3 regions of the Nocardia sp. NPDC050378 genome follow, and region 2 is predicted to be linked to each of the others. Evidence: riboswitches for the same ligand, from Rfam matches in the RefSeq annotation. Region 2 holds a riboswitch; each other region holds the start of a gene.
What was found. A riboswitch is a leader RNA that binds a small molecule or an ion and turns the genes downstream of it on or off. The one in region 2 is predicted to bind S-adenosylmethionine.
Positions count from the first base shown of each region.

Region 1: linked by a shared signal. The riboswitch ahead of AB0I35_RS02880 (rhodanese-like domain-containing protein) and the one ahead of AB0I35_RS28730 (bifunctional o-acetylhomoserine/o-acetylserine sulfhydrylase) in region 2 are both predicted to bind S-adenosylmethionine.
Region 3: linked by a shared signal. The riboswitch ahead of AB0I35_RS21880 (LLM class flavin-dependent oxidoreductase) and the one ahead of AB0I35_RS28730 (bifunctional o-acetylhomoserine/o-acetylserine sulfhydrylase) in region 2 are both predicted to bind S-adenosylmethionine.

Region 1 is NZ_JBFAKI010000001.1:619,617-622,881, forward strand. Features, by position in the region: gene AB0I35_RS02870 (FAD-dependent oxidoreductase) at 1-1,117, opposite strand, end outside; gene AB0I35_RS02875 (hypothetical protein) at 1,309-1,767, shown strand; SAM riboswitch class IV at 1,813-1,931, shown strand; gene AB0I35_RS02880 (rhodanese-like domain-containing protein) at 1,949-2,380, shown strand; gene AB0I35_RS02885 (O-succinylhomoserine sulfhydrylase) at 2,377-3,265, shown strand, end outside.
Region 2 is NZ_JBFAKI010000020.1:42,265-45,529, forward strand. Features, by position in the region: gene AB0I35_RS28720 (MFS transporter) at 1-137, opposite strand, end outside; gene AB0I35_RS28725 (TetR family transcriptional regulator) at 272-973, shown strand; SAM riboswitch class IV at 1,039-1,149, shown strand; gene AB0I35_RS28730 (bifunctional o-acetylhomoserine/o-acetylserine sulfhydrylase) at 1,227-2,543, shown strand; gene AB0I35_RS28735 (homoserine O-acetyltransferase) at 2,540-3,265, shown strand, end outside.
Region 3 is NZ_JBFAKI010000010.1:86,041-89,305, forward strand. Features, by position in the region: gene AB0I35_RS21870 (glycosyltransferase family 2 protein) at 1-440, shown strand, start outside; gene AB0I35_RS21875 (hypothetical protein) at 525-1,232, opposite strand; SAM riboswitch class I at 1,491-1,587, shown strand; gene AB0I35_RS21880 (LLM class flavin-dependent oxidoreductase) at 1,594-2,664, shown strand; gene AB0I35_RS21885 (ABC transporter substrate-binding protein) at 2,661-3,265, shown strand, end outside.

The DNA.
Region 1 (3,265 bases), on a different contig from region 2:
GGCCACGCTTGATCCAGCCGGTGACGTAGGTGGCGGGCATGAAACGGGCCGCACCCTCGGCGCTCTCGTCGGCGATCACGCGACCGGCCTCGTTGGGCACGGTGCCTGCCTGATCGTCGAACGGCAGCTGGTTGATGTTCTGTGACAGGTAACCGACGGCGCGGTAGACGGCCTGCACGTCCCACTGCTTGAACTCGCCGGTGCCCTTGACGTTGCCGGTGCCGTCGAGCTGGGTGCGCTCGGTCTTGAGACCGACGACCCGGCCGTTCTCGTCGCCGACGATCTCGGCGGGCGACTCGAAGAAGTGCAGGAACAGCTTGTGCGGGCGGTTGCCCTGGTCGCGGATGGCCCACTGCTCGAGGGTGTTGGCGACCATGTCGACCTGCTTGGAGTTGCGGCGCGCGGCCTCGGAACCCTCGTCGTAGTCGATGTCCTCGGGGTCGACGATCACCTCGATGGTCGGCGAGTGGTCGAGTTCACGCAGCTCGAGGGGGGTGAACTTGGCCTGCGCGGGACCGCGACGCCCGAAGACGTGCACCTCGACGGCCTTGTTCTCCTTGAGCCCCTTGTAGACGTTCGGCGGGATCTCGGTGGGCAGCAGCTCGTCGCCGGTCTTGGCGAGCACGCGCGCCACGTCCAGGGCCACGTTGCCGACGCCGAGCACGGCGACCTTCTCGGCATCCAGCGGCCACGAACGGGGCACGTCGGGGTGCCCGTCGTACCAGGAGACGAAGTCGGCGGCGCCGTAGGAACCGTCGAGGTCGATGCCGGGGATCGGCAGCGCGCGGTCGGCGTTGGCACCGGTGGAGAAGATCACCGCGTCGTAGAACTGCCGCAGGTCGTCGAGGGTGATGTCGGTGCCGTAGTCGATGTTGCCGAGCAGGCGCACCTGATCCTTGTCGAGCACCTTGTGCAGGGCGGTGATGATGCCCTTGATGCGCGGGTGGTCGGGCGCGACGCCGTAGCGGATGAGACCGAAGGGCGCGGGCATGCGCTCGTAGAGGTCGATGCTGACCTCGGCGTCGGACTTCATCAACGCGTCGGCGGCGTAGATACCGGCCGGTCCCGCACCCACGATCGCGATGCGAAGCGGGCGAGTCGCTGTCTGTTCGGTCATTGTCTACGCGCACCCTTTGGTCGAGAAACGATGTGACGGCGTCAACTTAGCTTAGGCTAAGTCGGAAACCGGCTACCGGCCGCTGCCGTCCTCGTCGGCGGCAGGCCGTAATCAACGCGATTCTAGCTGCGGTGTTGCGGCAACCCGGCGCGCGGTGTAGCTGCCCGGCCCGGGTCTGTCAGGATTACCACATGAGCGAGGAGCAAACAGGCTCGGACGATCAGCCCATCGAGGTCGATCAGACCGACAAGCGGTCCATCGTCCCGTTCGTCGCGGCCGCGGTGATCGCGGTCGTCGTGCTCATCAGCATCGTCGTCGGCGGGCTCCTCGCACCCGCTGAGAAAAATGTCACAGAGGCCGATCGGCTCGCGGCCGCCGTCACCAACTATATCGACGCGCGCTCGCGCACCGATCAGCGTCCGCCGCCCGGGGTGGCGTGCCCCGGGTTCGACGAGGCGAAATCGGGTCTCACCGAACGGCTCGGCGGCCCGGAATCAGCGGTGACGATCGACAAGAAGGGCTTTTCAAACGCCACCGTCAACGGCAACCGGGCCAAGATCGACGCCACGGTTTCGGTGGGCGGGCAGGCGACGTCGAGCACCTGGAATCTCACCCGGGTCGACGGCGCCTGGCTGGTGTGCACCCCCTGAGGGGTTTGACACGGTGACCAGTGCCGGGGCAATCTCAGATCGCAAGGTCATGAGTACCAGCGTCAAGCCCCGGCTCGCTGGTCGGCAACCCTCCTCCGCGGTGGGGTGCTCCGGGTGACGACCTGGCCGTGTGCTGGACTCCCCCGCCTCGGCAAGAGCGGATTCACGCAGGAGGATCGACATGAGTTACGCCGGCGACATCACCCCTGAGAAGGCGTGGGAAATCCTGACCGAGCATCCCGACGCGGTGCTGGTCGACGTGCGCACCGAAGGCGAGTGGGCCCACATCGGCATTCCCGACACCAGCTCCATCGAGCGCCCCGCGCACTTCATCGAATGGGTCGACGGCACCGGCGCGCGCAACCCGCGCTTCGGTGAGCAGCTCGAACAGGTCCTCGCCGACCGCCCGGCCGACGCACCCGTGGTGTTCCTGTGTCGCTCGGGTCAGCGCTCGGCGCACGCGGCGACGGTGGCCACCGCGGCGGGGATCACCCCGTCCTACAACGTGCTCGACGGTTTCGAGGGCGGCCCCGACGCGTTCGGGCAGCGCGGCAGCACCGGCTGGCGCGCCGTCGGCCTGCCGTGGCGCCAGGCATTAGGAGACTTCGCATGATCACCGGTGGTTCCTTCGACAAGCCGCTGCCCGAAGGGGTCGGTCCCGCCACCCTCGGCGTGCGCGGTGGCCTGCGTCGTTCCGGATTCGACGAGACGTCCGAGGCGCTCTACCTGACTTCCGGCTTCGTCTACGAGAACGCCGAGGCCGCCGAGGCCGCGTTCACCGGCGATGTCGAACACTTCGTCTACTCCCGCTTCGGCAACCCGACGGTGGCCATGTTCGAGGAGCGCATCCGCCTGCTCGACGGCGCCGAGGCCGCGTTCGCGACCGCCTCGGGCATGTCGGCGGTGTTCACCGCGCTGGGCGCGCTGCTGAAGGCAGGCGACCGGCTCGTCGCCGCGCGCAGTCTGTTCGGTTCCTGCTTCGTGGTGTGCAACGAGATCCTGCCGCGCTGGGGGATCGAGACCGTCTTCGTCGACGGCGACGACCTCTCGCAGTGGGAGCAGGCTCTGTCGGTACCCACCCAGGCCGTGTTCTTCGAGACCCCGGCCAACCCGATGCAAACCCTCGTCGACGTCCGCAGGGTCACCGAACTGGCCCACGCCGCAGGCGCGAAAGTGGTGCTGGACAACGTCTTCGCCACCCCGCTGCTGCAGCGCGGGTTCGAACTCGGCGCCGACGTGGTCGTCTACTCCGGCACCAAGCACATCGACGGCCAGGGCCGCGTCCTCGGCGGCGCCATCCTCGGCGCCAAGGACTACATCGATGGTCCCGTGAAAACCCTGATGCGCCACACCGGTCCGGCGCTGAGTCCGTTCAACGCTTGGACCTTGCTCAAGGGGCTGGAGACGATGCCGCTTCGCGTGCGTCAGTCGACCGAATCGGCACTGCGGGTCGCCGAGTTCCTGGAGACGAACAAGTCGGTGGAATGGGTGAAGTACC
Region 2 (3,265 bases):
TACGGCAGCGCGATGGTGATGACGGTGGCGTCGAGCACCACCATCAGCTGCGCGGCGGAGAGCACGACGAGCGCCCACCATCGCATCGAATTCGCCGGGGCTGCAGCATATTCGGATTTCAGTTCGGTGCCGGTCACCTGGGCTCCTCATCACTCGGCATGCGTCGGCCAATCCTGGCACCGTGCGACAATTGGCGTCAAGAGAAATTTGTCTGAACGCGCCACTTGGCAGGTCGCGCCAGCTTGCCATGCTGAAACGCTAAGCTGGCGAAATGCTCGACTCGACCACTCCGACCGCCTCCGACCGGCCGGCTCCGCCGAGCCTGCGCGAGCGCAAGAAGGCGCAGACCAGGGCCGCGATCGTCGCGATCGGACTCGACCTGTGCGATACCCAGGGCTTCGACGCGACCACCGTCGAGCAGATCGCCGCCGGAGCCGACGTATCCCCCCGCACCGTCAACCGGTACTTCGCGCTCAAAGAGGACATCGTGCTCGCCCCGATCGACGACTTCGGCCACGCCGTCGCCGTCGCGCTGCGCGGCCAGCCCGATACCGGCAACGAACTGCGAGCCCTGTGCGGCGCCTACCTCCAGGTGGTCGAGTCCGAGGCCGATGCCGACGGTCTGCGGTTCCTGCACCAGTTCCTGCAGACGCAGCGGATCATGCGGGCCAGCCAGGCGGTCAACGCGCGGGCCCTGGAATACGCGGAGAAGAAGAACGTCGCGGTGTGCGAGGAACTGGCCCGGCGGATGGGGACCACACCCGACGATTTTCTGGTGAAGCTGGTCGCGGGCACGTGGCAGACGCTGTGTCACCTCGCGGTCGCCGACACCGAGCACGTACTGCCCACCTCACCGGAGGCGGCGGTGCGGGTCACCCGCGAAGCGATCCTGCGCGCCTATCACGGATTGCGGCAGGTCTGCGGCGCACCGGGCGACGACACACCCGGCTTCGCCGCACCGGCGGCACGGTGATGTGAGGCAGGAAACGCGGGGGAAGTTTCCCCACCGGCGCGATGTCCGGTTAACATGTCGTCCAAGGTCATGAGTACCAGCGCGAAGCCCCGGCTCGCTGGTCGGCAACCCTCCAGCTGCGGTGGGGTGCTCCGGGTGATGACCGGGCTCCCGAAGGTCGGGAGCAAGCGCGCATTTCAGGAGGCCCCCATGTGTTGTTGTCCGTCGATCCGCCCCAGCTGAACCCTGACGCACAACCCCTGGAGCATTGACCATGACCGACGCCGCCCTGCCCGAGAACTGGTCGTTCGAGACCAAGCAGATCCACGCGGGCCAGGCCCCCGACGCGACCACCAACGCGCGGGCACTGCCGATCTACCAGACCACCTCCTACACCTTCCGCGACACCGAGCACGCCGCCGCGCTGTTCGGGCTCGCCGAACCGGGCAACATCTACACCCGGATCATGAACCCCACCCAGGACGCGGTGGAGCAGCGGGTCGCCGCCCTCGAAGGCGGTGTCGCGGCGCTGCTGGTGGCCTCGGGCCAAGCGGCCGAGACCTACGCCATCCTGAATCTGGCAGGCGCCGGTGACCACATCGTGTCCAGCCCGCACCTGTACGGCGGCACCTACAACCTCTTCCACTACTCGCTGCCCAAGCTCGGCATCGAGGTGTCGTTCGTCGAGGACCCCGACGACCTCGCGCAGTGGCAGGCCGCGATCCGCCCCAACACCAAGGCGTTCTACGGCGAGACCATCGCCAACCCGAGCAGCGCGGTCTTCGACATCCCGGGTATCGCCGGGGTCGCTCACGACAACGGGCTGCCGCTGATCGTGGACAACACCGTCGCCACTCCGTACCTGATCCAGCCGCTGGCCCACGGCGCCGACATCGTGGTGCACTCGGCCACGAAGTACCTCGGTGGCCACGGCGCGGCGGTGGCGGGCGTGATCGTCGACGGCGGCACCTTCGACTGGACCGTGCGTGACGCCGAGGGCAACGCCCGGTACCCCGGCTTCACCGAGCCCGATCCGAGCTACCACGGCGCGGTCTTCGCCGATCTCGGTGCCCCGGCGTTCGCGCTCAAGGCGCGCGTGCAGTTGTTGCGCGACCTCGGCGCGGCGGTGTCACCGTTCAACGCCTTCCTGATCGCCCAGGGCATCGAGACGCTGAGCCTGCGGGTGGAACGGCACGTGAGCAACGCGGTCGAGGTGGCGAAGTTCGTCGCCGCGCAGCCCGGTGTCGACGCGGTGCACTACGCGGGACTCGAGTCCTCGCCCTGGCACGAGCGGGCCAAGCAGCTGGCACCCAAGGGTGCGGGCGCGATCGTGTCGTTCGAGCTGGCAGGTGGTGTCGACGCGGGCAAGAAGTTCGTGGACGCGCTCAGCCTGCACAGCCATGTGGCTAACATCGGTGATGTGCGTTCTCTCGTGATCCACCCGGCGTCGACCACGCACTCGCAGTTGACACCGGAGGAGCAGCTGGCCGCCGGCGTCACTCCCGGCCTGGTCCGGCTCGCGGTGGGTATCGAGGGAATCGACGACATCCTGGCCGATCTGCGGGCCGGTTTCGCGGCGGCGACGACGTGACTGTGAGCACCGAATCGCCGATCACCCGTCCCGGCACCGGGGTGGCCCTGCTGCCACCACCGGACGGGCGACTCGGCGTGGTCGCCATCGGGGACGTGACGCTGGAGAACGGCGCGGTCGTCCCCGATGTGCGGCTGGCGGTGCAACGGTGGGGTGAGCTCTCCCCCACGCTCGACAATGTGGTGCTCGTCGAACACGCGCTCACCGGCGACTCCCATGTCGTCGGTGGGCCCGACGGGGCGCCCGGCTGGTGGGAGGGCATGGTCGGGCCCGGCGCGCCGATCGACACCGACGAGTGGTGTGTGATCGCCACCAATGTGCTCGGTGGCTGTAAGGGCAGCACGGGCCCGTCTTCGCTCGCGCCCGACGGAAAGCCTTGGGGCGCACGGTTTCCCTGGGTGACCATTCGCGACCAGGTGACCGCCGAGGCGCAGTTGCTCGACCTGCTCGGCATCGAGCGGCTCGGTGCCGTCGTCGGCGGGTCGATGGGTGGCATGCGGGTGCTCGAGTGGATCATCGGGCATCCACAGCGGGTGTCGGCGGCGCTGGTGCTCGCCGTCGGCGCACGTGCCACCGCCGATCAGATCGGCACTCAGACCACCCAGATGGCCATCATCACCGCCGACCCGGACTGGCAGGACGGCAACTATCACGGCACCGGGCGCGCGCCGATGACGGGCATGGGCCTGGCCCGGCGCATCGCCCATCTCACCTACCGCACC
Region 3 (3,265 bases), on a different contig from region 2:
ATCGGACCGCGCTCGTCACCGCCGGACCCGCCGCCCGCACCCGCATGTACACCGGCGCCGACGACCTCGCCGGCGGCTACACCCGCTGGTTGTGGTCGGCCTACGGCGGCCGGGTCGACACCGGTGCGGCCATCGGTGTCCTTGCCGCCCTTGCCTATTGGATTCCGCCGCTGGCGGTTCTCGCCGGTCGTGGCCGGGTGCGCCGGGCGGGTCTGCTCGGCTACCTCGCCGCCGTCACCGGGCGGCTCACGGCCCGAGCCGTCGAAACCCGGCGCCCACCCACCGGTGCCGACCTCGGCTCGGCGTTGGCCCATCCGGTGTCCGTCGGCTACTACCTCACCCTGTGGGCCCGCTCGCACCGCCTGCATCGCACGGGGCGGCTGCGCTGGAAGCAGCGACCCCTCGTCGCACCGGAAACGCCGCTCGCTCGTCACGGCTGACCCACGGCCCAGGTATCCAACACCGCTCGGTGTGCCCACCGGAAGACGTGCGCTGTCGACGGTCCGCCCCTCGCGGACACCGGATCAGGCGACCTCGGTGATGCCGACGGTCGGGAAGAAGAAGCACGAGCGGCCCGCGTTGTCGGTGGTACCGAAGACGGCGGCGAGGACGGTGCCCTTCCCGGTGTCGACGGGGACCGCGCGCACACCGCCGACCGGGATCGCGGTGCGCAGGAAATCGCGGATGACGTTCTCGGCGAGCGGCCGGAGTTCGACGGGAACCTCGGGCGGCACCATCGCCCGGACGATGTCGGCGATCGTCCCCATCGAGGCCAGCCCACCGCGCCCGGTGCTGATATTGAGCCAGGCCACCTGCATACCGGAAGTCTTGGTGGCGGCCGTGTCCGGTTCCAGGCCGTACGGGAGGAAGGTGAACAGCGTCTGGCCTGATTTCACGGCCGTGAGATCGAGTCCGGGGATCGGCAGGGTGTTCGTCGGCCACGGGCCGGGAACCGCACCCGCGACAGCCGGGACCAGGCCGAGACCGTCACCGGAACAGTTCGCGGCGACCGTCGGGTACAGGAAGGGCTGGATGCCGAGGGCCTCGAGGGTTTCGACGACCGTCTGATAGGCGGCGAGGAGATCGCCGGGGCCCGCTGCGGGTGTGGCCGGGGCGTCGCGGGTGACGGCGGGCCGCACCGGTGGGTCGGCGGCGACGGGGGCGGCAAGCAGCACGGCGGCGGCGCAGGCCGTCAGCGAGGTCAGTGTGGTCAGACGACGCGCAACAGTCACGGCGAACTCCTCATCGACGCTGAGAAGGCCGAGATTACTCCCGCGATCCGGTGAATCCGCGCAGGTGAAGTGACCGGGTATTCGGCGCGTCGCGTACCGCCACAGCGGGGGCCTGGGGTGGGTCGACCGGGCCCGACGTCGGCGATTGTGCCCGCACCCGCATCCGATTCCAACCGCTGCGCTCACGCTGATTTCTACCGTTGTGCGTCATCACAGCTGTGCCACATGCTGATCCGGCTCGACGCTTCGGCAGCGGGCGCACCATCCAGAGCGACTGAGAGACCTGGCTCTACGACGTCGCAGCAACCCGCCCGGTCTGTCCGGGTGTGGGTGCTTCTGCCGGGTTCGATGGAGGAGATCGATGAAATTCCTGCTCATGACGCTGATCACCCGGGTTCCCGATCCGGTGACCGGCGTCGTGCCGAGCACCCGTGACCGTTTCCGTGACGTGGTCGAACAGGCCAGGCGCGCTGAGGAATTGGGCTTCGACGGGTTCGCGGTCGGCGAACGGCACGAAGACCCGTTCCTGTCCGCCGCGCCCCCGGTGGTGCTCAGCCATTTGGCGGCGGTCACCTCGCGGATCACCCTGTTCACCGCGGTCACCACCTTGAGCCTGCTCGACCCGGTGCGCGCCTTCGAGGACTACGCCACGCTCGACAACCTGTCCGACGGACGGCTCGAGCTGATCATCGGCAAGGGCAACGGCACCGCCCAGGCGCAGCTCTACCACGTGACGACCGAGGATCAGTGGGACCGTAACCGCGAAGGTTACGAACTGCTGCGGGCACTGTGGGACCGCGACGAGGTGACGTGGTCGGGCCGATTCCGGCCGCCGCTCACCGACGCACGAGCATTGCCGCGCCCGTTGCAGCCGAAGCTGCGGATCTGGCACGGCAGCGCGACGAGCCGGGAATCGGTGGAGCTGGCGGCGCGCCATGGCGACCCGGTCTTCTCGGCGAACGTCACGCACCCGATCGAGCCGTACGCCGAGCTGATCCGCCACTACCGGCAGCGCTGGGTGGACTACGGGCGCGACCCCGCCGACGCCCTGGTCGGTGCGGGCACGGCCGGTCTGCACGTGGCGCGGACCTCCCAGGAGGCCGTCGAGGTGTATCGCCCGCTCTACGAGGCGCGCACCGCGTTGCAGCGGCAGGTGGGCAATCCGGTGGTCTTCGAGACCCTCGAGGATTTCCTCGCCCGTTCCTCCGCCCTGGTCGGCAGTCCGGAGCAGGTGATCGACAAGGTCGGCCGGTACCACGAGCAGTTCGGGCACGAGGTGATCCACCTGTCCGCCGATCGTGAGGGCCGAGCCGAGTCCGACTATCTGGACAGTCTCGAACTGTTCCAGGCCGAGGTGGCGCCGGAGTTGCGCCGCCGCATCCCGAGCCGTCCCCTGGCCGCAGGCCGTGAATTCGCTGGAGTTGTTTCGTGATTCGACATCGCATCGCCGCGTTCGCCGGTGTTCTCGCCGCCACCGCGACGGTGGTCGCCTGCGGCGGCGGGGACACCGCAGGCGGCGGACCAGCCGGTCCCCCGCAACCCGGCGGCACCCTGCGCTACGGGCTCTCGCAGGCACCGTCGTGCTCGGATCCCGCCCAGGCCGGGAGCAATCAGACCATCTACGTGACCCGGCAGATCGTGGACTCGCTCACCGATCAGGATCCGGCGACCGGGGCGATCACCCCGTGGCTGGCACGCAGCTGGGAGGTCAGCCCCGATGCGAAGGTCTTCACCTTCACCCTCACAGACGGGGTGACCTTCAGCGACGGCTCGCCGCTCACCGCCGAATCGGTGCGCGACACCTTCGACGCCGTGGTCCGGCTCGGTGGGGCCAAAGCGCCGCTCGGCGTGAGCTACCTCGCCAACTACATCGGCACCACCGTGGTCGACAAGCTCACGGCCCGGGTCGAATTCAGCACACCGAACGCGCAATTCCTGCAGGCGTCCTCGACCTCGCAGCTGGGGATCCTCGCCCCGTCGACCAACGCGAAGCCGGCGGAGGCGCGCTGCGCGGGCGACAACATCGGCAGCGG